DNA from 3 places in the Rhizobium sp. BE258 genome. Region 2 is predicted to be linked to each of the others. Evidence: riboswitches for the same ligand, from Rfam matches in the RefSeq annotation. Region 2 holds a riboswitch; each other region holds the start of a gene.
What was found. Region 2 has a riboswitch for cobalamin ahead of metE (5-methyltetrahydropteroyltriglutamate--homocysteine S-methyltransferase). Riboswitches for the same ligand answer to the same signal wherever they lie in the genome.
Positions count from the first base shown of each region.

Region 1: it holds a riboswitch for cobalamin, as region 2 does, so the genes downstream of both, J2X43_RS22420 (CbtB-domain containing protein) here and metE (5-methyltetrahydropteroyltriglutamate--homocysteine S-methyltransferase) in region 2, are expected to answer to the same signal.
Region 3: it holds a riboswitch for cobalamin, as region 2 does, so the genes downstream of both, cobU (bifunctional adenosylcobinamide kinase/adenosylcobinamide-phosphate guanylyltransferase) here and metE (5-methyltetrahydropteroyltriglutamate--homocysteine S-methyltransferase) in region 2, are expected to answer to the same signal.

Region 1 covers NZ_JAVDWL010000006.1:383,009-393,673, forward strand. The annotation lists gene J2X43_RS22390 (bifunctional diguanylate cyclase/phosphodiesterase) at 1-169, opposite strand, end outside; gene J2X43_RS22395 (DUF6894 family protein) at 397-639, shown strand; gene J2X43_RS22400 (hypothetical protein) at 715-1,059, shown strand; gene J2X43_RS22405 (CHASE3 domain-containing protein) at 1,174-2,667, shown strand; gene J2X43_RS22410 (response regulator) at 2,664-3,107, shown strand; gene J2X43_RS22415 (histidine phosphatase family protein) at 3,366-3,923, opposite strand; cobalamin riboswitch at 3,953-4,104, shown strand; gene J2X43_RS22420 (CbtB-domain containing protein) at 4,130-4,339, shown strand; gene J2X43_RS22425 (CbtA family protein) at 4,352-5,089, shown strand; gene J2X43_RS22430 (hypothetical protein) at 5,259-5,870, shown strand; gene J2X43_RS22435 (sulfite oxidase-like oxidoreductase) at 5,855-6,517, opposite strand; gene J2X43_RS22440 (sensor histidine kinase) at 6,730-8,523, shown strand; gene J2X43_RS22445 (sigma-54 dependent transcriptional regulator) at 8,520-9,851, shown strand; gene J2X43_RS22450 (tripartite tricarboxylate transporter substrate-binding protein) at 10,052-10,665, shown strand, end outside.
Region 2 covers NZ_JAVDWL010000001.1:665,157-675,821, reverse strand. The annotation lists gene metE (5-methyltetrahydropteroyltriglutamate--homocysteine S-methyltransferase) at 58-2,385, opposite strand; cobalamin riboswitch at 2,487-2,683, opposite strand; gene J2X43_RS03185 (response regulator transcription factor) at 2,759-3,433, opposite strand; gene J2X43_RS03180 (ATP-binding protein) at 3,590-5,005, opposite strand; gene J2X43_RS03175 (peroxidase family protein) at 5,428-10,665, shown strand, end outside.
Region 3 covers NZ_JAVDWL010000003.1:729,470-740,134, reverse strand. The annotation lists gene cobO (cob(I)yrinic acid a,c-diamide adenosyltransferase) at 1-192, opposite strand, end outside; gene cobN (cobaltochelatase subunit CobN) at 212-4,165, opposite strand; gene cobW (cobalamin biosynthesis protein CobW) at 4,169-5,215, opposite strand; gene cobU (bifunctional adenosylcobinamide kinase/adenosylcobinamide-phosphate guanylyltransferase) at 5,221-5,745, opposite strand; cobalamin riboswitch at 6,063-6,454, opposite strand; gene J2X43_RS14135 (chloride channel protein) at 6,677-8,467, shown strand; gene J2X43_RS14130 (cobyric acid synthase) at 8,464-9,918, opposite strand; gene J2X43_RS14125 (glycine betaine ABC transporter substrate-binding protein) at 10,370-10,665, shown strand, end outside.

The DNA of each region.
Region 1 (10,665 bases), on a different contig from region 2:
TGACGAAGGCGAGCACCAGCTTCTCGGCGCCGTAATCATCGAACATCTGCACAAAAGCCGACAGCCCGTCGCCGAATTGCAGCCAGGCGCCGAGCAGCCAAAGGACCGTTCCCAGCATCATGACCGATAAACATTGCCTTCCGGCACGGCTACGAAAGAACCCCGGCATCGTCATTCCTCACCCCATATAAGACATAGCAATATCATCGAAGTCTGAAATGTTCGTTGAAAACGGGTAGTGATTGTTTGCTGCAATCACTGGGCTGCAGAACGACGCAAGGGATCGGTGGTCGCACGGAAACGACGGGCCTGGCCGGCTCCGCCCAAGTTTTTAGACGCGAATTGAAACCTTTAGCCTGTTTCCCGCTTTAAAGAGCAAAACCAGAGTGGGAAGCAATGTCCGCATTCTATTTCAAGACGCATGACAATGACGGCACTGTGCCAGCCGACCGGGCTTTCGAGTTTCCGGATCTGATCTCGGCCGTTGAACAGGCCAAGCGCGTGCTGGCGGAAATGGCGCTGGATGGGTTGCCGTCGGCGCCGGGCGAGCGGCTCAGCATCGAGGTGCAGAACGGTCAGCGCATGCCGATCGTCAATCTTGAACTCGAGCTGACCATCAGCTACCTGCGCCAATCCTGATAGCCGTCCCGCGGAACCAAGCGATCGCCTCTGCCGTTTGGACATTGAAGTTGAAACGCTCAGGAGGATAGGTCCATGCAGGTCGTCGGCACTCAGGTCATTCCCAGCCATGGCGGAAAATCGGGATTCACCGTCGAATTCGTCAGTGATGGCGGCGAGGTCGTCTCCGTTCAGATGAAGGGAGCCGATGATCTCAACCGGCAAAACGCAATCGACAAGGCGAAGGCGCTGATGGGCGAATTTGCTTCGGCCGAGGCGCAGGAAGGCGGCGATATGCGCGTTCGCGAGAGTGCGCGCGTTTCCAAGGCAGAGCAGGAGCTGGAAGCGCAGCTTGATCGCGGCCTTGAGGATACGTTTCCGGCAAGCGATCCGGTTTCGGTGACCAGTCCGTCGATAGCGGGCGACGGCGTCAAACACTGACGCAAATCCCATTTATAGTCACGCTGGGTATCATTGCCTTGCGGTCATCGGGTTGATCGCAGGGCGTTTTTCCGTCACTTGTATTTCAGAAAATCCTTTTCAGAGAAATCCCTGATGTCATCCAACACCTCCTTCGTTCGCTCGACGCTGATCATGCTCGGGCTCGGCGTTCTGCTTCTGGTGGGCATCGTCGGGACCTCGCTGTGGTTGACGAGAGAAAACCGGGTCTATTCCGATACCGTTGCCGAGATGCGCCGGATCCGCAGCGGCTCGGCCGATCTGCTGTCGGCGCTTCAGGATGCCGAAACCGGCCAGCGCGGCTTTCTGCTGACCGGCGAGCAGAGCTATCTCGATCCTTTCAATCTGGCCTTGAAAAATCTGCCGGAGCGGCGAAAGCGCCTTGCCGATGCCGTTGCCAACTACCCGGAATATGCCGGGAAACTGCCTGACCTCGACAAGGCGATCGACGGCAAGCTGGCAGAGGTCGAGAACACCGTAGCGCTCGCCCAAAGCGGAAGGCAGCAGGAAGCGCTTGCCATCGTCAGCAACGACAGCGGGCGCGTCTACATGGACGATGCCCGGCGCCTTATGATCGGCTTCATTGGGCTGACCGACGAGCATTTGCGGGTGATCGTTGCCGAGCAGCTCGAGGCCGCCAGCGATCTGCAATGGGTCACCGTCGGCGGTGCGTTGGCGATCGTGATTGTGCTTGGCGGCGCCATCCTCATTATCTTCCAACATGTGCGCGATCTGTCGCGGGCGCGTGAGGAACTGGAAGCGCTGAACAGCGGCCTTGAGGAGCGCGTCAACGAGCGCACGGAGGATCTGATGCAGGCGAACCAGGAGATCCAGCGCTTCGCCTATATCGTCACCCACGACCTGCGCGCGCCGCTGGTCAATATCATGGGCTTCCTCAGCGAGCTGGAGGCGAGCCTCATTGCAGTGACGGCCTATGTGATGGCCGACGAGAAGAAGCCGAGCGAAAGCGAGATCAAGGAAGCGCGGCTGGCGGTGGAGGAAGACCTTCCGGAGGCGATGAGCTTCATCCGCTCGTCGACGCGGAAGATGGATTCGCTGATCAACGCCATCCTGAAGATTTCCCGCGACGGGCGCCGCAAACTGGTTCCGGAGAGGGTCGACCTCAAGGCCGCGATGGAGACTGCGGCTGCGAGCGTTCACCACCAGGTGGTCGCTGCCGACGGGACGATGGAGATGGACATTCGCGTTCCGGCGCTCATCACGGACCGCTTCTCGCTGGACCAGATCGTCGGCAACCTTTTCGACAATGCGGTCAAATACCGCTATCCTGGCCGCCCGGTGAAGATTGCGGTCCGGGCAATGCCTGCCGGCAAGGGCCGTATCAAGATCGATGTCGAGGATAATGGCCGCGGTATTGCAAAGAACGACCGCGAGCGCGTTTTTGAGCTGTTCCGCCGCGCCGGCGAGCAAGACCAGCCGGGCGAGGGGATCGGCCTCGCATATGTGCGTTCGTTAATACGAAATTTGGGCGGCGACATTACTGTCGAGTCGATTGAGGGTACCGGCAGCACGTTCACGCTGCTCCTGCCTTCGGATCTCACCACCATCGTAAAGGGTACAGAGTCATGAAAGCCACGGGCCAGGAAGTCACGATCGTGATGATCGAAGACGATGAGGGGCATGCCCGCCTTATCGAGAAGAACGTGCGCCGGGCCGGCGTGAACAACGAGATCGTTCCCTTCACCAATGGCAAGAGCGCTCTCGATTTCATCCTTGGTGCCGATCGCAGCGGTGAGGTCAGCAGGGACCGCTATCTGCTGGTGCTGCTCGATCTCAATCTGCCTGACACCTCGGGCATCGACATTCTCGAGCAGATCAAGGGCAACGAGCACACCAAGCGCATGCCGGTGGTGATCCTGACGACGACCGATGACGAGCGTGAAATCCAGCGCTGCTACGATCTCGGCGCCAATGTCTACATCACCAAGCCTGTGGATTATGAAGGCTTCGCGCACGCGATCCGCCAGCTCGGCCTGTTCTTTGCGGTCATCCAGATTCCGCAGCAATAATGCGAAAAGGCGAGCAGTTTGGCTGCTCGCCCTTCTTTCAGCTCACCAGCATCGGGATGCTGATGACAAAGCCTATGAGAACAACGGCGGTCGCGATCTTCAGAAGACGCATGCGCCGTGTACGCTCCCCACTCCAATCATACGTCATGGCTGGTCTCCCCGGGGCAAGGACTTAGCGCCCGGCAAGCCGGGTTCAATAGGTATCGCGCAACTTGCTTGCGTAAGGCTTATCTAAATTTCGCGTTGGGAATGGTCGCCTTAGCGGCCGAAGCGCAGCGCCCAGCGGCGGCCGTCATGGCTCATGCGCAGGATGGCAAGCGGTTCGATATCCGTCAGCCAGAACGAGGCGAGCGGCGCGTTCAGCACATGGAGAACGGCGGCCCGGATCACCGCGGCATTGGCGATTGCGATCATGTGCCCGTCGAGGCTCTGCTGTTCTTCCATCCAGCCGATGACGCGAGACTGAAGTTTGGCGAGACTTTCTCCGCCATGCGGCGCCGATTGCGGGTCCGTCATCCATTGAACCAGGGCGTCGGGTTCCTTTGCCTGCAGATCGGCAAGTGAGCGTCCCTTCCAGCGACCGTAGTCAGGATCGGCGAGCCTGGGATCGCCGGTGGCGGCAAGGCTCAAGATTTCGGCCGTCTGCAATCCTGCCAGGGCAGGGCTGCTTGCGCTCCGATCGGCGTGCCGAAGCCTCTCCGTCAACGCTGCGGTTTCCACAACGGCGCTCTGTTCCAGTGGCTCGTTCAGAGGGAAGCGGCCTTCGCGGTTGGCGCTGGTCGGGCCGTGGCAGATCCAGGTCAGCCGGGTATGCACAGGTGAGCCTCCGGCTTGCCGTGGATGGCAAATGAAGTTTCGTTGACAGTTCTCAGCCTAGAGATATAACGGGCATGTTGCGGGTTTGGAAGCCGGTGGAAATCCGGCGCGGTCGCGCCACTGTGACCAGGATGCGAGAGCAGGCTGGAAGTCAGACCTTGCCGCCAACACTCTTTCGACTGAACGCGTCATTCCAGGAGGAATACATGTCTGACACCACTTTCGCGCCCGTCGCAGCACCGGCGCCAATCCCGCTAGGCGAAATCCTGCCATGGGCGATCTTCGGCGGCCTGCTGATGATCATCGCCATCTATTTCGTCGGCACGGAAGAGGGCGCCATGGCGCTGTTCTCCGGCGGCTACGTCCACGAATTCGTGCATGACGGCCGCCACCTTCTCGGCTTCCCCTGCCACTAAAGGACGACAGACATGGTTGGAAATCTTCTTCTCCGTGGGATGATCGCGGGGGCGGTTGCTAGCATCCTGGTGTTTGCCTTCGCCCATACCTTCGGTGAGCCGCTGGTCGACCAGGCGATCGCCTTCGAGGAAGCCGCAGCCACGGCTGCCGGCGAAGCCGCCGAACCCGAAATCGTCAGCCGCGCCACGCAGGCCGGCATCGGCCTCTTCACCGGGGTAATGGCTTACGGCATCGCCGTCGGCGGCCTCTTTGCTCTTGCCTTCGCCTTCGTGCATGGCCGCTTCAGCAAGCTCAGCGCCCGCGGCACGGCTGCCGTCATCGCGCTGGCAGCTTTCGTCGCCATCATCCTCGTGCCCGGCATCAAGTACCCGGCCAATCCGCCGGCTGTCGGCAATCCGGATACGATCGGCGTTCGCACCGAGTTGTTCTTCCTGATGATCGTCGTCTCGGTTGGGGCGCTGGTTGCCGCCGTGGCATTTGCCCGCAATCTGGCTGTCCGCTTCGGAATCTGGAACGGTTCGATCATCGCCGGCATCGCCTATATCGTCTTCATCGGCGCCGTGCAGTATCTGCTGCCGCCGATCAACGAGGTGCCGGAAAACTATTCGGCAGCGGTGCTCTGGAGCTTCCGCACGACGTCGCTCGGCATGCACGTGATCCTGTGGTCGGTGCTTGCGGTGGTCTTCGGCTTTCTGGCCGAGAAGCGGCTGGAAACGCGGTCCCCGGTTGGCCGTCCGGCGTTTCGGTGAGAGGTTGGTGAGGGAGGTGTTCCGCACTCTCCCTCATTCCTGTGCTCGTCACAGGAATCTAGCCACCGCGCGTCGGCGCGGTGAATGACTCTAGTTTCCCGCGTCCATGGACATGGACGCACTGGATTCCTGTGACAAGCACAGGAATGAGGGATTGGTAAGGTCTGCGATGAAACGGCTGCTTCTTCGTTCGGCGATCTCTGTAGCTGCGCTCGCGCTGCTGACCGGCGGAGCCATGGCCCACAGCCGCACCGCGTCGGAAAACCATAGCGGCATTTCCGTTCCCGAAATTTCCCACGGCGAAATGGCCGTCATGGCTGACTACCGCGATCGGATCATCGCGCTCGCGTCCCGCGCCACCGATACGAACGAGCCGTTCCGCCGGGTGCTGAACTATGCGCAGATCCAGTATTCCTACTGTCTGTGGGGGCGGATGCCCGGCAGCGTCACGGATGAGGAAAGTCCGTTCAACGAGTGCGCCCATGCCTATCTTGCCGCTACCAAGGCGGTGCTGCTATCGCTGCGGGATATGCCGCGCGAGAGCGAGGCGGCGACTGCGATCATTACGGATGCCGATGCCGACATGGTGCGCCGCGGCCTGTCGCTGATCACCTGCCGTTTCAGCGGCGAGGCTTTCAATACTGCCGATGTCATCAAGCCGCGCTGGAGCGAAATTCCGCTGCATACCGCGAGCATGGCGTCGCTGACCGGTTTCTTCGCGGTGATCTTTGGCGTCTTCTTCGCCGGCCGCAGGCTGCTGCGGGTTCAGTCTTCGGTGTAGCGCTGCTCGCGCCAGGGGTCGCCGAGCATGTGATAGCCGTTCATTTCCCAGAAGCCCGCCCTGTCTGACGGCATCAGGTCGATGCGGCGCAGCCATTTGGCGCTCTTCCAGAAATAGAGATGCGGCACGACCAGCCGCATCGGGCCGCCGTGATCAAGCGTCAGCGGCTGCCCCTCCCAGGCGGTCGCCAGGATCGCATCTTCGGCGGCGAAATCCGCCAGCGGCAGATTGGTGGTGTAGCCGTCATAGCTCGTCAGCATGACGTAGCCGGCTTCGGCCTTCGGCATGGCGGCGTCCAGCAGATCGCGGGTCGAAACGCCTTCCCAGCGGTTGTCGTAGCGCGACCATGTCGTCACGCAATGGATGTCGCTGACATGGGTGCTCTGCTGCATCGACTGGAAATCAGGCCATGTCAGCGCAAGCGGTGTCTCTACGAGACCGCGCACCTCGAGCTTCCAATCATCCAGCGATATCGCCGGCTGTTCGCCGAGATCGAGCACCGGCCAGTTCTTCACCAGATGCTGGCCGGGCGGCAAACGCTCGGTCTCCGGGCGGGAGATGCGGCCGGTGAGGAACTTGCCTTCCGCGGCCCAGCGGCGTTTGGACGTGGTGAGCTTGCTGTCAACAGGCGCCTGTTCGTCGGTCATCGCGGTCTCCCATCACAGTCGGCCGATAGGACAATTCCGGGCCCGGAGTGTCAAGGGCAGGGTGATCGCCTTGGCCATGCCGCTGGCCTCTTGGAATTCGCGGCGCCGGTCAGTACAATCGGTCGGTCGGGGTTGCCTTCCTGGGGAGGGAGGCAAAATGGGAGGAGCCGCCGCTGTCTCAGAGGCATAGGCTTATATTTGCGCTGTTTTCAGTGCCTTTCGTCGTTTTCGCCTTCTTCTATTATGGCGGATCGCTGGCGACGCGCGCCTATATGGGCGAGGCCTCGGCGCAGGCGGGGACGGCGCTGAGGCTGGCCGTCTCCGCCCTCAGCGGTCACCTGAACCGCTACGAGGCACTGCCGGCGTTGATTGCCGATCACGACGATATCAAGGAACTGGTCACGCATCCCGGTGACAAGGATCTGCGCGACGCCGCGAACCTCTATCTCAAGGAGATCAACCATCTCCTCAAGTCCTCAGACATCTATGTGATCAAGCCCGACGGCGAGACGATCGCCGCCAGCAATTTCGATATGCCCGGAAGCTTCGTCGGCGAGAATTTCAGCTATCGCCCGTATTTCCAGGAGGCGATTTCGGGCAAGCAGTCGCGGTTCTACGCGCTGGGGACGACCTCGCTGAAGCGCGGTTATTATTTCGGATCGCCGATCAGGGGCGGCGACGACATTCGCGGCGTCATCGTCTTCAAGGTGGATATCGACATGATCGAGTCTTCCTGGACCAGCGGCGAATACCGCATCTTCGTCTCCGATCCTGAAGGCATCATCTTCATGTCCGGCAAGCCGGCCTGGCTGTACAACAGCATCCTGCCGCTGACGGCGGATCGCATGCAGCGGACCGAGGCGTCCCGGCGCTATGCCAACGCGGCGCTGACCGCATTGCCGCTGGGCCGCAGCCGGTTCGCAGAGCATGATCTGATGACGATGATCGAGGAGGGGGCGCAGAAGGAATATCTGGTTCTCTCGCAGTACATGGAGGCGGAAGACTGGACGGTGAACGTTCTGCTCGATACCGGCTCCGTCCGGGCGCAGGCGCGCACGGCGCTGGTCGCCGGTTTCCTGATGCTCTGCATTGCCGGTCTCGCCTTTGCCGTTCTGCGCCAGCGCCGGATGCGGCTCAATGAACGCATGCAGCTTCAGGCCGACGCCCGCAACCAGCTGGAACGGCGCGTCGAGGAGCGCACCGCCGATCTCGCCCGGGTCAACAGCCGCATCGAGGAAGAGATCGCCGAGCGGCGCCTGACGGAGCAGCAGCTGCGGCAGACGCAGGCCGATCTCATCCAGGCGGGCAAGCTCGCCGGGCTCGGCCAGATGTCGGCGGCACTCTCGCATGAATTCAATCAGCCCCTGGCGGCTGCCAAGACCTATACGGATAGCGCCGCCGTGCTGCTCGACCGCGGAAGAAACACCGAGGCGCAGGACAATATCCGCCGTATCGGCGGGCTGATCGACCGGATGGCGGCGATCAGCAAGCATCTTCGCAATTTTGCCCGTAAGCCGAACGAGAAGCTGGGTCCGGTGCCGCTCGACGAGGCGATACGCGATACGCTGGAGATCGTCGCCTGGCGGCTGAAGGCGGCCGATGCCGATCTGCAGCTCGATCTTGGCCTGCATCCGCCGGTCGTCCGGGCGGGTTCCGTGCGTCTGCAGCAGGTGCTGGTCAATGTCATCTCGAATGCGGCTGATGCGGTGGAGGGCCTGAACGACCGGCGGATCGAGGTCAGCGCCTTCGAGTATGCCGACAAGGTGGTGCTGACAGTGCGCGACTTCGGGCCCGGCGTGCCGGCCGCGATTGCCGAGCGCATCTTCGATCCGTTCTTCACCACCAAGGGCGTCGGCAAGGGGCTGGGGCTCGGTCTTTCCATCTCCTACAACATCATCAAGGATTTCGGCGGCAGCCTGACTGTTGCGAACCACCCCGATGGCGGGGCCGAATTCCGCATCGAACTGCAATCGGCGGCGGGCGCCATGCCGGAGGCTGCGGAATGAACGAACAGAAGATCCTGCTCGTGGACGACGAGGAGGAGCTGCGCCGTTCGACGGCGCAAGCGCTGGAGCTTTCGGGCTTCAACGTCGAGACCTTTTCGAACGCCGACCATGTGCTCGAGCTGATCGGCTACAGCTTCCCCGGCGTCGTCGTCAGCGATATCCGCATGCCCGGCACCGATGGCATGACGCTGATGAACCGCATCCGCGAGATCGATGCGGAAGTGCCTGTGATCCTCGTCACCGGCCACGGCGATGTGCAGCTGGCGGTGAAGGCGATGCGCGAGGGCGCCTATGATTTCATCGAGAAGCCGTTCACGCCGCAGATGCTGGCCGGTGTCATCAAGCGCGCCCTCGAGCGCCGCAGTCTTGTCCTCGAAAACCGGCTGCTGAAGGCCGTCGCCGGAAAGCGCGATGATATCGAGTCACGGCTGCCGGGACGGACGCAGGTGATGGTCGATCTGCGCTACCGCATCCGGGCGATCGGAGCGAGCGATGCCGATACGCTCATTGTCGGCGAGACGGGAGCAGGCAAGGAAGTGGTGGCCCGGGCGCTGCACGATATCAGCGCCCGGGCCAGCCGCCCTTTCATCGCCATCAACTGCGCCGCACTTCCCGCAAACCTGATCGAAAGCGAGCTGTTCGGCCATGAGGCGGGCGCCTTTCCCGGCGCCGTGCGTCCGCGCTACGGCAAGTTCGAGCACGGCCGCGGCGGTACAATCCTGCTCGACGAGATCGGCTCGATGCCTTTCGATCTGCAGGCGAAGTTTCTGAGAGTGCTGCAGGAGCGGGTGATCTCGCGGCTCGGCTCCAACGAGATCGTGCCGCTCGACGTCCGCTTCATCGCCACCAGCAAGGTCGATCTGGAAGCCGAAGTCGCCGCCGGCCGCTTCCGCGCCGATCTCTTCTACCGGCTGAATGTCGCGACCCTGCATGTGCCGGCGCTGACGCAGCGGCGCGCTGATATTCCGCTGCTGTTTCTCCAGTTGGTACGAGAGGCGGCGGCGCGCTATGGGCGCGACGATCTGCCGGTTTCCCCTGACCTGATCTCCGATATGGCCCAGCGCGACTGGCCGGGCAATGTGCGCGAGCTTCGTAACGCGGCAGACCGCCTGGTCCTCGGCCTCGATGGCGGCGAACGGCCGAATGGCGAGGTGTCCGGGCTTGCCGATCGCGTCGCCGAATTCGAGCGCGGGGTGATTGCAACGGCGCTGGTCGCGCATGGTGGAAGTCTCAAACCGGTCTATGAGTCGCTGCAGATTTCACGCAAGACGCTGTACGAAAAGATGCAGAAATACGGGCTCGACAAGAAGATGCTCGTTTCCGAATAGCCAAGATGGGTGGATTTCCACCCATCGTCTTCGGCCTTTGTTTCCAAATCGACCCATGGTGCAGCGCACGCAGGCGAAATCTCTGTCTGACGGTGGCGCCTGACGATTGCCGGGGCCCGTTTACCTCCTGTTAATGGCCGCCATTCCAGCCGCGCACGGGAAGCGCCGCTGGCAGCCTGTTTTCATCAGGGAGGAAAACGATGAAACTCTTCAAGGCCATGCTTGGCATGACGGCCGCTGCCGCCGTCTCTCTTTTCGCTGCCGGTGCATCCGCACAGGGCTATCCTGAACGCACCATCACCATGGTCGTGCCGTTCGCGGCCGGCGGCCCGACGGATACCGTCGCGCGCCTCGTTGCCGAATCCATGTCGAAGGATTTGGGACAGCAGATCGTCGTCGAAAATGTCGGCGGCGCCGGCGGTACGCTCGGCGCCGGACGCGTCGCGTCGGCCGATGCTGATGGTTACACCATCCTGCTCCACCATATCGGCATGGCGACGTCCGCCACGCTCTACCGCAAGCTCGCTTATGACACGCTCAACGCCTTCGATTATGTCGGTCTCGTCACCGACGTGCCGATGACGATCGTCGCCCGCAAGGATTTCGAACCGGCCGATCTCAAGGGCCTCGTCGAATATGTCAAGGCGAACAAGGACAAGGTGACCTACGCCAATGCCGGTATCGGTGCAGCCTCGCATCTCTGCGGCATGATGTTCATGAGTGCCATCCAGACACCGCTGACGACGGTTCCCTACAAGGGTACCGGCCCTGCGATGACCGATCTTCTCGGCGGCCAGGTCGATATCATGTGCGA
Region 2 (10,665 bases):
GGATTGGCTGTGGAAAAGAGAAGCCGGCAAAAGCCGGCTCCTCGAATACGATGACGATCAGGCCGTTGCCGTGGCAACGCGTTCGCGCAAAGACCGCGCCGCCGCCACCATATTGACTAGCGCCGGCTTCACTTCCTCCCATTTGCGGGTCTTCAAGCCGCAATCCGGATTGATCCAGAGCTGCGAATCGCCAAGCCGCTCGCGCGCCAAAAGAAGCAGACCGGTCATATCGGCAATATCGGGAACGCGCGGCGAGTGGATGTCGTAGACACCCGGGCCGATCTCGTTCGGATAGTCGAAGCTGCGGAATGCCTCCAGCAGCTCCATCTTCGAACGCGATGTCTCGATCGAGATCACGTCCGCATCCATGGCGGCGATCGCATCGATGATGTCGTTAAACTCCGAATAGCACATATGCGTGTGGATCTGTGTCGCGTTGCCGACACCGGTCGAGCACAGGCGGAAGCTTTCGACGGCCCAGTCGAGATAGGTCTTCCACTGCGAGCGCCGCAGCGGCAAGCCTTCCCGAAGTGCTGCCTCGTCGATCTGGATCATCCTGGCACCCGCCTTTTCGAGATCACCGACCTCGTCGCGAATCGCCAGCGCGATCTGCCGGCATGATTCGCTTCGGGCGATATCGTCGCGCACGAAGGACCAATTGAGGATCGTCACCGGTCCAGTCAGCATACCCTTGACCGGCCGGTCCGTCAGAGACTGGGCATATTGCCACCAGCCAGTCGTCATCGGCTTCGGCCGCGCGATATCGCCGAAGATGATCGGCGGACGGACATAGCGCGAGCCATAGCTCTGTACCCACGCATGCTGCGTGAAGGCAAAGCCCGACAGCTGCTCGCCAAAATACTGCACCATGTCGTTGCGCTCGAACTCGCCATGGACGAGCACATCAAGGCCGATTTCCTCCTGCCAGCGGATGGCTGCTTCGGTCTCTTTGCGCAGGAAAGCCTCATAGTCCGCATTGCTGAGCGTTCCCTTCGCATGTGCCGAACGCGCCTTGCGGACTTCAGACGTCTGCGGGAAGGACCCGATCGTCGTCGTTGGGAACAGCGGCAAGCGGATATCCGTCTGCTGGATCGCCTTGCGCTCGGCGAAGCCGGCCTTGCGGCGCTTCATGGTCTCGTCGATCGCTGCAATCCGCTGCCTGACCGCGGGATCATTGACCTTCGGCGATGCCGCGCGGGCGGCCGCGGCCCTCGAAGAGCTGCCGATGGCATCCGTCACGCAATCGCGCCCCTGCGAAAGTGCCTGGCCGAGGACCGCCAGCTCATCCAGCTTCTGCGTGGCAAAAGCCAGCCATCCCCTGACCTCGGCATCAACAGCGGTTTCGAGAGCAAGATCGATCGGCACATGCAGAAGCGAGCAAGATGGCGCGATTTCGATTGGACGCGTTTTGGAAAGCGCCTCGACCCGATCCAGCAGTTTCTCAAGATCAGCGCGCCAGATGTTGCGGCCATCGATGACGCCGAGAGATAATACCCGGTCATCAGGCACCGCCGATACGACCGCATCAAGCTGCTCGGGCGCGCGCACCAGATCGACGTGCAGACCGGCAACCGGCAGCGCCGCTGCTGTCTTGAGATTGTCGCCCAATGCCCCGAAATAGCTGGCGATCATGATCTTCAGGTTCGGAACCAGCTGGTGAAGCGCGCTGTAGGCCGTGGTCAGCGCGTACCGCTCAGCGTCTGCGAGATCGAGCACCAGGGCTGGCTCGTCGATCTGCACCCAATCGGCGCCCGCAGTGCTGAGCTCCGCGAGGATGCCCGCATAGACAGGCAGCAACCGGTCGAGCAGTTCGATCGGATCGAAGCCTGGCTGCGTCGCCTTGCCGAGCTTCAGGAACGTCACCGGGCCGAGAATGACCGGGCGCGTGTGGATGCCGAGCGCCTTTGCCTCCCGGAACATCTGCAGCGGTTTGTTTTCGGTCAGCGCGAAGCGCTGGTCGCGGGTGAATTCCGGCACCATGTAGTGGTAGTTGGTATCGAACCACTTGGTCATTTCGAGCGCCGGAACGCCCTCATGATGATGCGCATGGCCGCAATCGCCGTGCTCAGCGCCCACTGAGCCGCGCGCCATGGCGAAATAGATGTCGAGATCGACGGGACCGCCCTTCCAGCCATATTCGGCCGGTACGGCGCCGACCATCACCGCCGTGTCGAGCACATGGTCGTAGAGGGAGAAGTCGTTGGACGGAATGATATCGATTCCCTTGGCCTTCTGCAGGGCCCAATGTTCGGCCCGCAATGCCTTGGCGACGTCGAGAAGTGCTGCCCTATCAAACTTTCCGGCCCAATAGCTTTCCAGCGCGAACTTCAGTTCGCGGTGCTTTCCGATACGCGGGAATCCGAGATTTGCAGTCTTGATGCTCATGTTTCCTTACCCCGAGGGTTGTGGGCAAGGCTTGGGATGACGCATCGGCGCGCGGACACAGGCGTGCCGGTCGCAAAAGCGGCACACCGGACACCCCGCCCGTGGACGTTATCGATCGCGGCAGGTCTCCTGGCTTGCGGGTCAACGCTGCCGTCCGTCTTCCCGGGGCGTCTTCCCCAGTGACATGAGTGGACGGCCGCTCGCCGCTTACAGTTGCGGGGGCAGCTCCGGCATTTTCACCGGATTCCCTCTTAGCTCCGGACCAAAGGTCCGCAGAACCACGATGACACGAGCATGTCGCATCGCGGATCTCACGTCAATAGACATAAAGATATGTTTATGTCTTTGTTTCTTGGCTAGCTGTACTCGCCGACTACGACAACAGCATCGAGGACGGCGCGCCGGTCTCCACGGGAGCCTGCAGCTTCTGGGCAGCAAGCACCACTTCGACGCGATTGCGGGCATCGAGCTTCTGCATCAGGATCGTCATGTAGTGCTTGACGGTCTTCTCGCTGATATCGAGCATGCTGGCGATTTCGCGGTTGGTCTTGCCCTGCAACAGGTAGTTGACGATCTGCTGCTCGCGGGCGCTCAGGCGCTTCTGCATCTGCGCCTTGCGGCGCACCTCGGCCGTCTTCATCGACAGGATCACCTTGGTGGCGAAACCCGGCGTGATGAAGGTGCTGCCGTCATGCACGGTCTTGATCGCCTCATACAGATCGCGCGCCGTGCTACCCTTCAGCACATAGCCGCAGACGCCGAGATTGAGGACCTGAATCGCCGTGTCGATATTGGCGGTGGCGGTGAAGACCACGACCTTGGTGCCTTCGTAATTCTTCTGGATCAGCTCGAGTGCTGCCAGCGTATCGCCCGGCATGCTGAGATCGGTGACAAGAACGTCGGGCCGGTGCTCCTCGACGATCTTCAGCGCGTCGATGGCGTTCTGCCCGCGGGCAGTCACCCGAAGACCTTCCTTCGCCGAGTAAAGATTAACGAGTCCATCCAACAATATTGGATGATCATCAACGAATGCGACCGAGATAGACATAATGACGAATAAACCCCCTCGTCTTCTTTCCGATAGCTCTAAAGTAAACAGAGCCAAACATAAAGACGGATTTTAATGCTTGGTTAACTTCATCGGATTTCTGTCTATTCGATCTCTATGCTTTCAGCCAGTTATCAATTCGGATAGTCCGTCACCTTATAGGCCAGTTGCGTCGGCCTGCTGCAGCTCCAGCACCATCTCCAGGATCATGCCGCCCCCCGGCCGCTTGGTGACAGCAAGCTTGCCGCCGAAGCTCTCGATCCTCTGCCGGAGGCCATAGAGCCCCATTCCGCCCTCGCGCGCCGCAAACGGCACGGTCCCGGAAGGCAAACCGTCATCCTCGACCGAAATCGCGATGACGGGCATGTCGATCCGACATCGGACACGCTGGCCGTTGCCACCAGCGTGGCGGTAGGCATTGTTGAGCCCTTCCTGAACGAAGCGGTAGATGCAGGTCTTCAGCGCCGGCGGCAGGTCGGCATTGGTGCCGCTGGAGACAAACGCGACCTTGGTCTTGGTCCGCGCCTCATGCTGCCTGATCGCTTCGGCCACCACGTCCTTTGCCCAGAGATGCAGTATCTCCGGCAAGAGCAGCGATTTGGTGACCGTCCGAGCCTCGATCAGCGCTTCACCCAGTGTCTTGCTGGTCTCGTCGAGGAGCCTTGCGCGCTCATCCTTCTTGGTCAGGTCGCGCAGCTCGTCGAGCTGCAGGATCGCCAGTGTCATCAGCTGTACCGGGCCGTCATGCAGGTCGGCGCCGATGCGGCGGATGAAGGTCTCGTTGAGGTTGGCGAATTCCATGGAGGCCCGGCGCGCCGTGTCCCTCAGCTCCATCAATTCCTTCGAGGCGGACTCTGCCTCCTCGGCGCGGTGGCTCAGAACCTGCCGCTGATGCTCGATCGTCCGGCTGCCGCGCCTGACGATCAGGAACAGCCCGAGCATGACGACGAAGGAGAACAGCGCCACCGTCGTCCAGGTGACCACCCTCAGCCGCGCGAGCTCATCGACAAAACCGCTCGGATCCTCATGGATCTCGGCCACACCGATGATCCGCCCCGAAGCCTGGTCATGCAGCGGGCTGTAGATTTCGAGATATTCGGTATTGATGTTGCGGAACGTATGCTCGTCGGCATGAAGATCCGCATAGACGGCAACAATTTCGCCTTTCAAGGCGCGCTGTAGGCCCTCGGGGAAACTGAAGCGGTGGCCGATCATCTGCTTGGTCCGGGAATAGGCAACAGTCCCGTCGGGCGCCCATATCTCGATATGCGGGAAACGCGCCTGGAGATCCGCATCGCCGAAAAGCGCGTCGAGATGAGCGATGCTGGCGGCCTTAAGGCGCGTCGAGGCGCCCAGTTCCTGCACCTCAGCCTCAGTCAGGCTCTGAACCAGCAAGGCCGTCGTGCCGGCCTTTCCGCTGAGCGCTTTGTCGGCAACCAGCCGCGTCGTAAGATAGCCCGCAGAAACCGTGGCGATCAGAATAACCAAGCTGCTGGCGATCAGGAACTGCGTGGAAAGGGTCCGCTCGGCGCCCCATCGAAGGATACGGTTAAACAGTCGCGGCGCTTCCACGCTTTCATCTACGCCAGCATTTCTGGCGCCTAAGTATTCGTCCGGCAAAACGTCCCCCCAAGGCCGATAGCGCTATCATCCTTGCAATATTACCCAAGGAAATAAAAGACCATTTTTGTACTATAGGCCCGTATGAATTCTATCAGACCAAAGGCCAATTCATCATAGGACCTTACTCCCGGAAGGATAAGGACCGAAGACCTGCTTTTGCCGTGGACGAACATCGAAAACATCGTCCGACCATGCGCCGTTCAAAACCCCGGCAACTTTCCGCAAGATCGCATCATCCCAAGCCAGCCCTGCAAGGCGGGCTTTGAAGACATCAGGGGCAATTCAAACCGCCGGGCTCGCAGCGCGATCCGGCGGACAGGACAAGTTTGCGAAAAACCAGGCGCCAGGACAGCGCGCCGACGGAGGGGAAAATGGTTACGCTTGTAAGACACGATCTCGAGTTCATCCTGAAGCAGATCGCCATCGCCGAACAGCATGCGGCCGGTGGTGACCTTGCCGCGCTCGTCGCCGAAGCCGGCGAAGCAGCCGGCGCGACCGGCACCGGTGCACCGCAGGCGCATCTCCTGCCCTACGGCCTCCGAACCGTCGACGGCAGCTACAACAACCTGCTCGATGGCAATGAAACCTGGGGCGCAGCCGACCAGCCGTTCACGCCGCTGGTGCAGCCGAACTACGTCAACGAAAATGACGACTCGCTGGCATTCGGCCCGGGAACGGTTCTCACGAACGGTAACTATGCGCCGGGTACCCCCAGCGCCGTCGGCCCGGGCACCGTCGTCGACGCCGATCCACGCATCATCTCCAATCTGATTGTCGATCAGACCAGCAACAACCCGGCAGCCATCATGGTCTACCAGGCCATGATCGACGAGGGCAAGACAGCGACGCGCGTACCGATGCAGGACGCCAATGGCGCGCCCATCGTCCATGCAACCAATGTCGTCGGCCCCGATGGCACCGTTCTCGCCGCCGCGGGCAGTCCCGTCTACGTCTACACTTTCGAGAACGTCTCGCCCGATATCGGCGACTCCGCGCCTTACAACTCGATGTTCACGCTGTTCGGCCAGTTCTTCGACCATGGCCTCGACCTCGTGGCCAAGGGCGGTGCCGGAACGGTCTATATTCCGCTGTCACCGGATGACCCACTCTACAATCCGGCAACGCCGCACACCAATTTCATGGTCCTGACCCGCGCCAGCCGCGATGCCGATGGCGAAGTGGCTGCCAACACCACGACGCCGTGGGTCGACCAGAACCAGACATATACCTCGCATGCATCGCATCAGGTCTTCCTGCGCGAATATGTCATGCATGAGGGCAAGCCTGTCGCGACCGGCCATCTGCTTGACGGCGCGCGCGGCCTGCCGACCTGGGCCGACATCAAGGAACAGGCTCGCGAGATGCTCGGCATCGACCTGACCGACGCCGATGTCACCAACATTCCGCTGCTGCGCACCGATCCCTATGGCCGCTTCATCCCCGATGCCAACGGCTTCGCGCAGGTCATCACCGGCATCGGCGCCGACGGCATTCCGAACACCGCCGACGACATCGTTGTCTCAGGCACGCCGGGCGCTCCTGTCAGCACCGCTGGAGCCGTCCGAATCGGCCACGCCTTCCTCGATGACATCGCCCATGCCGCAGTACCGGTCATCGCCGGTGGCGTACTGCAGGCCGACAGTGACGACGCCGTAGGCTATTCCGGCGGCTTCAACACCCGCGGTCAGCAGACTGCCTACGATGATGAGTTGCTCGACGCGCACTACATCACCGGCGACGGCCGCGGTAACGAGAATATCGGCCTGACGTCGATCCACCACATCTTCCACTCGGAGCACAACAGCGTCGTCGAGCAGACCAAGCAGGTCGTCCTCGACAGCGCCGACCTGGTCTTTATCAACCAGTGGCTGCTTGAGCCGATTACCACGCTGCCGACAACCGAGGCAGAACTTGAGGGACTCGTCTGGAACGGCGAGCGTCTGTTCCAGGCCGGCCGCTTCACCACCGAAATGCAGTATCAGCACCTCGTCTTCGAGGAATTCGGCCGCAAGATGCAGCCGGATATCGATGCCTTCGTCTTCGAGCCATCGACCGACATCAATCCGGCGATCTTCGCCGAGTTCGCCCACGCGGTCTACCGCTTCGGCCACTCGATGCTGAACCAGGATATCGACCGTCTCGTGGAAAATGCCGACGGTACTTTCAGCTTCGATAACATCACATTGTTCGACGGCTTCCTGAACCCGCTGGAACTCGGCGCGGTCGATGCCAACGGTAATGTGCTCGTCAATCACGACCAGGCAGCCGGTGCCATCATCCGCGGCATGTCCCGACAGGGCGGCAACGAAATCGACGAATTCGTCACCGACGTTTTGCGCAACCAGCTTGTCGGCATCCCGCTCGATCTTGCAGCGCTCAATATCGCCCGTGGCCGCGACGTCGGCCTGCCGACGCTGAACGAGGCACGTGCCCAGTTCTACCAGGCAGCCGGTCAGGACACGCAGCTGAAGCCCTATGTCAGCTGGACCGATTTCGCGCTGAACCTGCAGAACACCGCGTCGATCGTCAACTTCATCGCTGCCTACGGCACGCACTCCTCGATCACCAGCGCGGCGACCCTCGACGCCAAGCGCGCTGCGGCCGCCTCGATCGTGCTCGGCACGGCCGGTGCACCTGCCGACCGCCTGGAATTCCTGAATTCGACCGGCGCCTGGGCGACGGCTGAGACGGGTCTCAACGACATCGATCTGTGGATCGGCGGCCTTGCCGAGAAGAAGATGGATTTCGGCGGCATGCTCGGCTCCACCTTCTCCTTCGTCTTCGAATTGCAGATGGAGAACCTGCAGGAATCGGACCGCTTCTATTATCTCTCCCGCGTCCAGGGTCTGAACCTTCTCAACGAGCTGGAAAACAACTCGCTGAGCAAGATCATCATGCGCAATACCGATCTGGGCGAAGGTTCGACGGCGCTGCCGGGCGACATCTTCTCGACGCCTGACCATACGCTTGAGATGGACATCTCGAAGCAGGTCGGCGCCGATCCGATCTTCACCGATGCGATCCTGCAGGCGCTGACGCCGCTGGTCGTGCGCCGCGACACCGATGGTGACGGCGACCTCGACTACATGGCCTATCACGGCGGCGACCACGTCGTCATGGGCGGCACCGAGGACGACGATACGATCATCGCCGGCGAAGGCGATGACACGATCTGGGGCTATGGCGGCAACGACACGCTTGAAGCCGGCTACGGCGTCGACCACGTCCACGGTGGCGAGGGTGACGACATCATCACCAATGCCGGCACGGATATCGGCGCGGCCGACTTCCTGCATGGCGAAGGCGGCAACGACGTCATCCATGGCGGCAGCGGCCTGGCGCTGATCTTCGGCAATGACGGCAAGGACTTCATCATCGCAGGCCCTGACGGCAAGCACGTGCTCGGCGGCCTCGGCGACGACTTCATCCGCGGCGGCGACGGCGGCGACTTCCTGATGGGCAACGAGGGCAACGACTGGATCGAAGGCGGCGGACGTTTCGACACACTGTCGGGCGAAAACTCCGAGCTGTTCTTCAATTCCTCGATCATCGGCCATGACGTTCTGAACGGCGATGGCAGCGACACCGATTACGACGCCGAATCCGGCGACGACATCATGTTCCAGGGCGATGGCATCCAGCGCAGCAACGGCATGGCTGGTTTCGACTGGGCAATCCACAAGGGCGACAATACCGCAGCCAATTCCGATCTCGGCATCCCGCTCTTCGCCACCCAGGAAGCCTTCATCCTGCGCGACCGCTTCGATCTTGTCGAAGGTCTCTCCGGCTGGGTCCATGACGATATCCTGACCGGACGCGTCGCCCCGACCAATGCCCGGGCCGAGCTGCAAAATACCGCAGCCATTCCGGGTACCGGCAGCCCGCTCGAAAGCTATTCGAACGCGCTGCTCGAAAAGAACCTCAGCCTGATCGCCGGTCTCTCGCAGCTCGTCGCCCACCGTGCCCGTACCTCTGTCACGGTCAACGGCGTCACCGAAACAATCGTCATGGATACCGCTGACGCTTCCGACATCCTGCTCGGCGGCGGCGGTGATGACATCATCACCGGCCTCGCCGGGGACGACATCATCGACGGCGACCGCTGGCTGAACGTCCGGATCCGCATCAACGACCTCAACGGCAATGAGATCGGCTCGTCCGACGGCCTGTCGAAGGGCGTCTTTGCGCCCAGCGGCGCCGCAATGTTCAACGGCCGCACACTCAGCGACCTGATGTTCGACCGCACGCTGAACCCGAGCCAGCTCGAAATCGTCCGCGAGATCATCGACGGCGAGGTAGAGGGCGATATCGATACGGCCGTCTATACCGACGTCCGCGCCAACTATACGATCACGCAGAATGCGGATGGCAGCATCACCGTCGCTCATACCGGCTTCGACGAAGACGGGGGGCCCGACGGAGATGAGGAAACGGTTGCCAATCCGGTTTCCGACGGCACCGACCGCCTGTTCAACATCGAGCGGCTGCGTTTTGCGGACGGCGAATATGCGCTGAGCCCGCCGCAGCTCCAGCTCTACACGCTCGATCGTGGCCAATACCGCGACGACTTCAGCCCGTCCAACTACACGGGTACCGATGGCACCACGCCCTGGACGACACCTTGGACGGAGTCTAGCGACAACAACAGCGCCACCAGCGGCGATGTTCTCGTCACCGGCGGCACGTTGCGCTTCGACGATAACGGCAATGGCGCCAGCGTGCAGCGCGCCGCCAACCTTGCAGGCGCGACGACGGCCCGTCTCACCTACGATGTGAACGAAAGCGGACTCGATCAGGGCGATACCGTGACCGTCTGGTTTGCGGCCAATGGCGTCAATTTCATCCAGATCGACACTATCAACTTTGCAACAAACGTTGCAGAACGGAGCATCGATCTGACCGGTCCTTTTACCGCCGGGGCCATTGTTCGCCTCACATCCACCGCACTCGGCAATAATGACATCGTCGATATCGACAATGTCACGATCGACTTCACCCGCCCTGCGGCGGCGCCATCGATCAACTATGCGACGACCTTCGTCGAGAATGGCGATCCGGTTGCGATCGCCTCCGGTCCTGCGATTACCGATGAGGATGGCCAGATCGTCTCCGCACGGATCGTTCTGACCAATGCCCAGAACGGTGACCAGCTAAATGTAGGCGCTCTTCCTGCAGGCATCACCGCCCAGACCGACACTTTGGTTGCCGGCCAGATCGCCATCACACTGACGGGGACTGCCACGCTTGCCGCCTACCAGGCCGCAATCCAGGCGATCACCTTCGGCAACAGCTCGGACCAGCCGGGAACGGTGGCACGCGTCATCACCGTCACCGTCAACGACGGCCTGATGAACAGCAATCCGTCGACCGCAACGATCGCGGTTACGGCCGTCAACGATGCACCTGTCGCCGGTGACGATAGCGTCATCACCAATGTAGAGACTGGCAGCTTCGTCATTCCCGAATGGGCACTGCTCGCCAATGACACGGATGTCGACAGCCTTCTCAATATCACCGGCGCAACCGAGAACCAGACCAACTTCGCGGTCGCAGTGAACCCCGCAGGCGACGTCACGGTCACGCACTCGACCACACAGCAGCGCAACTTC
Region 3 (10,665 bases), on a different contig from region 2:
GGCGATATGGCGGAAGATCATGCCGAAGGCCGAGGACGACTTGCCCTTGCCCTTGCCGGTGTGAACGATGATCAGGCCCTTCTCGTCCGTCTTGGTGGCCATGATCTTGCCGCGCGCGGCCTTCTTCTTCGCCATCTTCTCGTTATGGCGCGCATCGTCCTTTTCGGCGGTGTCTACTGGTTCTTCGCTCATTGTCTTTCCTGATGAAATGTCATGCTGTCTGTTTATGATGTGATGGCGCAAGATCGAAGCGCGCCGAATTGCTGCGTGGCGTCCAGAGATGCCGGTCGATCGCCTCCATCAGCCGCTCCTTCATCTCTTCGAGGGCTGCCGGGTTCTTTTCCCCCATGAAATCACGCACCTTGGCATCGGCGACGAAGGCCTGATAGACGGCTTCGAAATGATGGTTGCCGACAGCGCCGGTCGTTGCCGCAAAAGCAAAGAGATAATCGACCGTGGCAGCGATCTCGAAGGCACCCTTGTAGCCATGGCGCATGACGCCATCGATCCATTTCGGATTGACGACACGCCCGCGCACCACACGGCCGATCTCTTCCTCCAGCGAACGGATCACCGGCTTTTCCGGCCGCGAATGGTCGTTGTGATAGATCGACGGCCTGACACCGCCGACATGCTCGGCCGCCGCCGCCATTCCGCCCTCGAACTGATAATAGTCGTCGCTGTCGAGCAGGTCGTGTTCGCGGTTATCCTGGTTCTGCACCACCGCCTGGATCGAACGCAACCGCTCCTCGAAGATGCCGCGCTCCGCCCGGCCCTCTTCGGCCGCGCCATAGGCATAGCTCCCCCAGACGAGATAGGCTTCCGCCAGATCGGCGCGCCGCTCCCAGCCCTTCTCGTCGATCAGCGCCTGCAACCCCGCGCCGTAAGCGCCGGGCTTTGAGCCGAAGATGCGATATCCGGCGCGCTTGGCCGCCGACACTTCATCCAGGCCGGAAACCGCAAGCCGCGCCGCCTCGCCGCGCATCCGCTCTGCAATCGGATTATCCGCCGCATCCTCATCGAGAGCGCCGACAGCGCGGATCGCCTTGTCGAACAGCGCGATCTGTTCCGGAAAGGCATCGCGGAAGAAGCCTGAAATCCGGAGCGTCACATCGACCCGCGGCCGCCTCAGCATCGCCGGCGGGATGATTTCATAGCCGGTGACGCGGCGCGAGGTCATGTCCCAGACCGGCTTGACACCGATCAGCGCCAGCGCCTGGGCGATATCGTCCCCACCGGTGCGCATGTTGGACGTGCCCCAGGCCGTCAGCCCGAAGGAAACCGGCCACTCGCCGTGATCCTGCACATAGCGGCGGACCAGCAGCTCCGCCGATTTCTTGCCGAGTTCATAGGCTGCTGGCGTCGGCACCGCGCGGCTGTCGACGGAATAGAAGTTCCGCCCCGTCGGCAGCACATCAGGCCGCCCGCGCGTCGGAGCGCCGGAGGGGCCGGGAGCGACGAAACGGCCGTCGAGGCCGGTGAGGAGCGCCGAAATCTCGGCGGCTCCGCAGGCGAGGATCGAGGGTTTCAGGCGGGATTCGATCTCTGTGAGGACGGATTTGGTCTGGGGCCAGCCAGCCGGGCATTCGGTTTCGCCGGAGACGAGCTTGGCGGCCAGCAGTTCGATGCGTTCGACGGTGTCACCATTGGTACGCCAGGGGGCGTCGAGGATGTCGGCCAGGATGGCGGGGCGTGAGCCGGTCCACGGCGCGGCCATGTTGCAGTCGAGGGGATCGAATTTGGCGCTTGTATGCGGGGTACCCCCCTCTGCCTTGCCAGGCATCTCCCCCTCAAGGGGGGAGATCGACTCGTGGTTGGCCTCTCGCAAAACAGTTGAGGTCGAAGCGAGCGGTTCCGCCCAGCCAATCTCCCCCCTTGAGGGGGAGATGTCCGGCAGGACAGAGGGGGGTATCACACCCACCAACCCCAAATCCCCAGCAATCGCCCGCTGCAGACTCTGATCCCCGCCCTCACCCAATCCACGCGGCACTCGCGCCAGCGCCACGGTCAGATCCGTCAGCAACCGCCCCTTGGGCGACACCCCGAACACATGCAGCCCATCGCGGATCTGCATTTCCTTGAGATCGCAGAGATAGGCATCGAGCTTCTTCAGCGCCTCATCCTCGGTCTCGCCCTTGGCAATCCCGGCATCGCTGTCGAGGCCGATATCGGCGACCAGATCGAGGATCTGCTTCGACAGCAGCCGGATACGGCGCGGATCGCTGCCGGATGCCTCGTAATATTCGTCGACCAGCGCCTCCAGATCCTTCAGCGGACCATAGCTTTCAGCCCGCGTCAGCGGCGGCGTCAGGTGATCGATGATGACGGAGGCCGTCCGGCGTTTGGCCTGCGTGCCCTCGCCGGGATCGTTGACGATGAAAGGATAGAGATGCGGCAGCGGCCCGAGGATCGCCTCCGGATAGCACTCCTCCGAAAGCGCCAGCGCCTTGCCCGGCAGCCATTCGAGATTGCCATGCTTGCCCATGTGAACAACCGCATCGGCGCCGAATTCCTGGCGCAGGAAAGCATAGAAGGCGAGATACCCGTGCGGCGGCACGAGATCGGGCGAATGGTAGCTTTCCTTCGGATCGATATTGTAGCCGCGGGCCGGCTGGATACCGGCGAGCACATTGCCGAACCGCGTGAATGGCAAAGCAAAGTCACCATCCACAACATAGGGATCGCCCGCCGGCACGCCCCAGCGCGCCGTCATCTCGTCTTGAATCTTTTTCGGAAGAGACGCGAAGAACGCCTTGTATCGACTCATGGAAAGCGTTTCGCGGATCACCTTTCCGTCACGCCCGGAATTCGTCGGCCCCTCCGAGAGATGGCGGATCAGCGCATCGCCATCGTCAGGGAAATCCGCGACATCGTAGCCCGCCCCGCGCATCGCCTTCAGCACCTCGACGGTACCCGCAGGCGTATCGAGGCCTACGCCGTTGCCGAGGCGCCCGTCGCGGTTCGGATAGTTGGCGAGCACCAGCGCCACACGTCGCTTCTCTGCTGGTTTTCGCCGTAGCCGCGCCCAGCCGGCGGCAAGCCTCGCCGTATAACGCATCCGCCCTTCATCAGGCTGGCTGGTAACGATATTCGCTTCGACAGCAGCATCATAGCGCGCTGCCGACTTGAACGAGACGGCACGGGCCAGAACCCGCCCATCGACTTCGGGCAGCGCGACGTTCATCCCGAGATCGCGCGCCGACAGCCCCTGCGATGACCCGGCCCATGCCTCGCGCGACGAGGCAGACAGGATTGCCTGCAGCACCACGGCGCCGCTTTTTTCCAGCACGGTCGATTCACGCAGAGCGCCGGGCGCCGACACCGCAAAGCCCGTCGTGTTGACCACGACATCAGGAGGCGCCTGATCGAAAATGCTGTCGATGATGCCCTTGGAGACCGGGTCTTTCAGGCTGTAGGCAAAGACCGGCAGCGGCCTGAGACCTTCCGCCGCCAAGGCCTCGATCATCGCCTCGACCGGTGCGGTCTCGCCGCTCTGGACGAGGGCGCGGTAGAAGCTGATGGCGGCGATGGGGGCGTCGTTGGATGTCGAGGGGGGTGCCACGTTCCGCAGCATCGCCGCAGACAACACTCCCCACTCCTCAACCCCAACGACTCCCCGCCCCGGCCACCATATCCCGGCCTTCATCAACGGCGCGGCCGCACCGGGTTTTTCACCACCCGACAGCATCGCCGCCGCATAATCCAGCAGCCGCCGCGAGTTCTCGTCACCGCCTTCGATCAGGTAAGCCCACAGCGCATTGAGATCATCGAGCGCCACATTGGAAAACGGCGTCAGCCCCGCATCCGGCTTGGAATCCCCGGGCAGAACGGCAATCCGCGCGCCGTGCCGCGCCGCGCAGGAATGCAGAGCCTCCAGCGCATAGTGAAAATAGCTGGCGCCGCCGAGCGGCCTGATAATGATGAGCTTTGCGTGCCGCGCCGTGCGCTCGACATAGGCATCGACGGACATCGGATGCTTCAGGCTCATCAGGCTGGCAAGCCGAAGCGTCAGCGGTGAACCGCCGCCCTGTCCGTGGGCGGCGGCGATGGCCGCAAGCTCCGTATCCGCCGCAGACAGGAACAGGATATCGCCGGGCGACTGGCCAAGATCGATGGCCTCGTCACCGTCGCTGATCGTTCCTTTCTGGGCGAGAAGCAGATGCATGGATCAGACGAGCGCCTCGATGGCCTTGCGCACCGCCGCCTCGTCCATGTCGTGCAGACCGATAACGACGAGACGCGTGCCGCGCGTTTCGCCGGTGGCCCAGGCGCGGTCGAAATACTGGTCGATACGGCTGCCGACAGCCTGGATCTGCAGGCGCATCGGCTTGCCCTCGACTGCGGCAAAGCCCTTCAGGCGCAGCACATCATGCTCTGCAATCACGCCCTTCAGCTTCTCGATGAAAGCACCCGTATCGGCAATCGCACCAAGCTCGACAACGAAGCTGTCGAACTCGTCGTGATCGTGCGGCGTGCCGTCCTCATGCTCCAGCTCGTGATGGGATTTGCGGTTGGCGATGTCTTCCTCGGTGCCGACGCCGAGGCCGAGCAGAACGCTTGCCGGAACGTCGCCGTTCTTCGCCTCGATCAGCGCCGGCTTGCGCGAAATGCGCGACGCCACTTCGTCACGGACGCGGATAATGCCTGCGGCATCCAGCAAGTCCGTCTTGTTGAGCACAATCAGATCGGCGCAGGTCAGCTGATCCTCGAACAGCTCCTCGATCGGGCTCTCGTGATCGAGCGACTCGTCTTCGGCGCGGCGCGCATCGACGGCATCGTGGTCGTCGGCGAACCGTCCGGCGGCAACGGCGGCGCTATCGACGACGGTGATCACGCCATCGACGGTCACTTCGCTGCGGATATCGGGCCAGTTGAAGGCGGCGACCAGCGGCTGCGGCAGCGCAAGACCCGAGGTTTCGATGACGATATGATCGGGGCGCTGCTCGCGCTCAAGCAGCTTGGTCATCGTCGGAATGAAATCGTCGGCAACTGTGCAGCAGATGCAGCCGTTGGTGAGCTCGATGATATCATCCTCGGTGCAATTCTCCGCGCCGCAGCCCTTCAGCACTTCGCCATCGACGCCGAGATCGCCGAATTCATTGATGATCAGCGCGATCTTCTTGCCGCCGGCATTGGAAAGCAGGTTGCGGATCATCGTCGTCTTGCCGGCGCCGAGAAAGCCGGTGATCACGGTTGCGGGGATCTTCTGGTTCATAAATTTCAACCCTTCATTTTCAGCGGCAGCCCTGCCGCGATAAAATACACGTCCGCGGCGGAGGCCGCGATCATCTGGTGCAGCCGTCCGGCATGATCGCGGAAATCCCGCGCCATCCGGTTCTCGGGCACGATCCCGAGGCCGACTTCATTGGAAACAAGCACGAGCCGCGCCCTTGCCTTCGGTAGCCAGGCGGCAAGGTTCGCAGATTCCGCCGCCATATCCCGCTCGCCCATCATCAGATTGGTGACCCAGAGCGTCAGGCAATCGACAAGGATAGCCCGCCCTTCGCTATCGATTGCCGACAGGCAATCGACAAGCTGCAGCGGCTCCTCATGCGTCGTCCAGGACGGCCCGCGATCGTCCCTGTGGGCGGCAATCCGCGCCCGCATCTCGTCGTCCCAGGCCCGCCCGGTGGCGACATAGTGGCGCTCGAGGCCGCTATCGGTGATCAGTTGTTCGGCGAAACGGGATTTGCCGGAACGAGCGCCGCCGAGGACGAAGGTGGTGCCGGACAGGGAGCCGCTCATGCGCAAAGGCCTGCGGCGAAAGTTCTGCGCTCTCCCTGCACTCCCTCGTTCCTGTGCTCGTCACAGGAATCCAGCCACGGCGCGTCTGCGCCGTGAATGACTCTGGTGCTTTGGAGGAGAAGTCTCTCCGCCGCGCAGACGCGCGGCGACTGGATTCCTGTGACAAGCACAGGAATGAGGGCAGAGATGGGAGCCCGCGACACGGCGAAAGACCGAGGCGCCTCGCCCTTCCATCGTGCCAAAAACAGCACCGAACTATTCGTTTCAGCCATGACAACCTCCGTGCTGGCAGCGGACAGGATTGCCCTTGGGTGGGCTCTTCGCCCGGCACGGTTGGCAGGTCTCCTGGCTCGCGGTTCGAGGCCCCGACAGGGATGGCGCAAGGCCATCCCTGATCGTGCCAGCGGATCTTCCTCGCCTTCCCGGCTGCATTCTCGTGAAAAGGCGGACGATTCGTAGAAATGGAGGCGTCCAGCCCCTGCTGATCACGATGCATTCCAGTGGCTTTTCCGGTGTCCTTGAGCCACCGCCCTGCCGCAGAATGCGGCGATCAGGCGGTGGTGCCGGTGCACCGGATGGAAGACCCTGACCGCTCTACAGTCGCGGGGTCGGCTGTGATGAAGACGCCCGGTTTGGGTCCGCCCCGTCACATTCCCTTTTCATCCAGGGCGGCAATCACCGCTCCGGAACCATCCGTTATTGATTTCATCGTTAGGCGTGCGGCAGTGCGAAGTCAATCGAGCCTGACACGATGGAAAATGCCGCATCTTAACACGACTGAGTCTACCAAACAGATAGTCTATTAAATTCATTGACTTACGGGCATATTTCGCTTGCCGCCGCCTCGCTTTTGCTGCAATTGCTCGCGAAATCATGCGGCGCGAAAAGCCTGCTTCCTTGATCCTTCCTCCCGTCGCCTAGTTCTGTCATCATGCTCACGAAAACCGATATCGGCCGCCTGACGCGGCGCCATCTCAAATTCGATTTGGCGCGGCTGCGCGCGCTGGCGCGCCAGAACGAAATGGGCATGGTTTTCGCCGGTGGCGCGGTCGGCGTCATCTCCGGCTGCGCGGTCACCGGCATGAGCCTGATCTCCCGGGAGATGCACAGCCTCATCTTCGGCATCAGCGATGTCGATCGTCTCAGCTCCTCTGATATCAGCAACAAGCTTCTGCTGCTCCTGGCACCGGTCTGCGGCGGCATGCTTCTCGGCTTGCTGCTCTTCATCCTCAGCAGGACGCGCAAGAAGCCGATGGTCGACCCGATCGAGGCCAATGCGTTGCATGGTGGCCGCCTGTCGCTGACCGACAGCATCATCGTCGCCATCCAGAACCTGATCTCCAACGGCTTCGGCGCATCGGTGGGGCTCGAGGCCGGCTATACGCAGCTGGCGGCAGGCCTGGCCTCGAAGCTCGGCCTGAAGCTACAGCTGCGCCGCGCCGATCTACGCGTCCTCCTCGGCTGCGGTGCGGCAGGCGCTATCGCCGCAGCCTTCAATGCCCCGCTAACCGGCGCCTTCTACGCGTTCGAGCTGATCATCGGCACCTACACCATCGTCTCGCTCACACCCGTTGTCGTTTCCGCCCTGCTCTCGACGCTGGTGGCACGGCTTCTCGCAGGCAACGATTTCACCATCGACGTCGGGAGGTTCGGCACTGTGGTGCCGGCCGATTATGTGCCGGCCATTCTGCTTGGCGCCTGCTGCGCCGGTGCTGGCATCCTGATCATGCAGGGCGTTTCCTTTGTCGAGGAACTGGCCCGCAAGAGTTCCGTACCCACGCCGGTACGCCCGGCGCTCGGCGGCATCGTTGTCGGCCTGCTGGCCACAATCTCTCCACAGGTGCTGTCGGCTGGGCATGGCGCCTTGCATCTCAACCTGGCGCATCAGGTGGCGATCCCGACGCTTGTCGGCATCCTGCTGTTGAAGTCGCTTGCATCTGCAGTGTCGATCGGCTCCGGCTTCAGGGGCGGCCTGTTCTTTGCATCGCTGTTCATGGGCGCGCTTCTCGGCAAGCTCTTTGCCTATTCCGCGCCGTTCTTTGCGCATGCCTCGCTGACACCCGAAGTCTACGCCGTCGTCGGCATGAGTTCACTCGCCGTCGCCATCATCGGCGGACCGCTGACGATGACCTTTCTGGCGCTCGAAATCACCGGCGACTTCCCGATCACCGTATTGGTGCTCGCCGCGGTCATCACGTCCTCGCTCGTCGTGCGCACCACCTTCGGCTACTCCTTCGCCACCTGGCGTTTTCACCTGCGCGGCGAAAGCATCCGCAGCGCCCACGATGTCGGCTGGATCCGCAATCTGACGGTCGACAAGCTGATGCGCGCCGACGTCAAGACCGCCAATGCCGCAACTACTGTCGAAGAGTTCAAGAAGGCTTTTCCCGCCGGCGCCACGCAACGCGTCATCCTCGTCGATGACACAGGCAAATATGCCGGTCTGGTGCTGGTGCCGGAAATTCATGCGAATCCGATCGCCACCGACGACGAGGGCAAGGGGCTGGAGAGCTTCGTGCGCTACAAGAACGATTTCCTGCGGCCGCAGATGAATGCCAAGCAGGCAGCTGCCATCTTCGACAAGAGCGAAAGCGAAGCGCTCGCCGTGCTCAACAATCTGATCGAGCGCAAGGTCGTCGGACAGCTCAGCGAAAGCCACACGCTGCGCCGCTACAGCGAAGAGCTCGACCGGCGGCGCCGCGAAATCTCCGGGGAAATCTAGCCGAGCAGCCGGTTCAGCCAGTCACGGTCAAGATGCGCCTCAAGCTCCGCCGCAACGGCATCCAGCGCCCGGTCGACGCTCTCGGCGTAATTGCGCCTTTCGCCCTGAAGACCGAAACTCTGCAGCAACCGGCTGCGATAGGCATCGCTGGAAAACAGGCCGTGAAGATAAGTGCCGATGATATGTCCATCCGCAGATATGGCACCATCGGCGGCACCATCCACCACGGCCGACGGCCGGCTGCAATCCAGCCCCTCGGTCACGCCGAGATGGATCTGATAGCCTGACAGCGGCGTACCGTATTCGGCAGAAACAGCATGGCTGTTGCGAACGGTCTTCTCCGGCGCCATGACGGTCTCGACGTCGAGCAGCCCGAGCCCGTCAACTTCCGACGTTCCCCCCTCGATGCCGAGGGGATCGTGCACCTTGCGGCCGAGCATCTGATAACCGCCGCAAATGCCGATCACCCGGCCGCCGCGCCGGACATGGGCGGTCAGATCGCGATCCCATCCCTCAGCGCGAAAATCGGCAAGGTCGCTGATTGTCGATTTGGAGCCCGGCAAGACGACGAGCGCCGCGTCTTCGGGCAGACGCTCCCCGGCGCGCACGAACACCAGCTCGACATCGTCTTCGGCTCTCAACGGGTCGAGATCGTCAAAATTGGCGATCCGCGGCAGAACCGGAACGGCGATCTTCAATGCGGCTCCGCTTCCCCGCGCCAGCTTTTCAAGAACGACCGAATCCTCCGCAGGTAGCCCGCCTGCCGCCTTCAGCCAGGGCACGACGCCGAAGCACGGCCAGCCGGTATAGCGGCCGATCGCAGCAATCCCATCGTCGAAAAGCGAGACGTCGCCGCGGAACTTGTTGATGATATAGCCGGATATCATCGCCCGATCGGCATCGTCGAGGATCGCATGCGTCCCGACCAGCGAGGCGATGACACCACCGCGATCGATATCGCCGACCAGCACGACCGGCACGCCGGCCCTTGTCGCAAAACCCATATTGGCGATATCGCCCGGGCGCAGATTGATCTCCGCCGGCGATCCCGCGCCTTCGACGATCAGGAGATCGGCGCCCTCGGAAACCGTCCCGAAACTCGACAGTACAAATTCAAGCAGTTGCGGCTTCAGACGCTGATAATCACGCCCCTTTGCCTGCCCCCAGACCTTGCCCTGGACGATAATCTGGCTGCCGTTCTCCGATTGCGGCTTCAAAAGCACCGGATTCATATGAACAGATGACGGTGTGCGCGCAGCCAGCGACTGCAACCACTGCGCCCGGCCGATCTCGCCGCCATCGTCGGCAACGGCGGCATTGTTGGACATGTTCTGCGGCTTGAAGGGCCGCACCGTCAGCCCGCGATTGGCCGCCAGCCGGCAGAGACCGGCAACGAGCACCGTCTTGCCGACATCCGATCCTGTTCCCTGCAGCATGATGGCTCTGGTCATGGGACGAGGCCTACAACGCGTTGCCTCGCGCGGTCAACGGCAGGGCCAGAAACACGAAAACCGCGCAGGCAGTAAGCCGCGCGGTTTGCCGTAAACTCTGGCGTATTCGCCCATACACGGCGAAACTCGTCTTCTCCGGGACGCAAAACCTGATCCGGAGAACCGGCGGTTTGTCCCCCGCCGTGGCTACACTGATAACGCGACATCCTTACCGGAGAGTTATTGAGGCCTTAAGCAAACATGAATTTTGACCTTTTTTGAACTTTTGTTGGCGGCGGCTTGTGCGCTGCGCATCGGCGCGCCCGGCTGAATGCGACAGGATTCGCTAATATTAGCCTTTATAAATCAATGTTTTAGGCCAAAAAAGCTCAACTGCGGAAAGTTGACCGCAACCTTTTCTGCGCTAGCATGTGCAAAATTAAAAATCCTGAGTGGAAATAAGGATGTGCAGATGAAGACCGCAGGAAAAATGCTGTTATTCGCCGCCCTTGTCTGCGCGTTTGCGACCTCGGCCGCGGCATCCGGCTGCGGAAACGTCTCGATTGCCGAGATGAAGTGGGGCTCGGCCGCCATCGCAGCGAATTTTGACAGGATCATTCTCGAAGCCGGCTATGGCTGTGACGTCAAGATCGTCCCCGGCGACACCATGCCGACCTTCGCCTCGATGAACGGAAAATCGACGCCGGACGTCGCGCCGGAACTCTGGGTCAAGGGTGTTCAGACCGAACTGGACGATGCCATCACCGC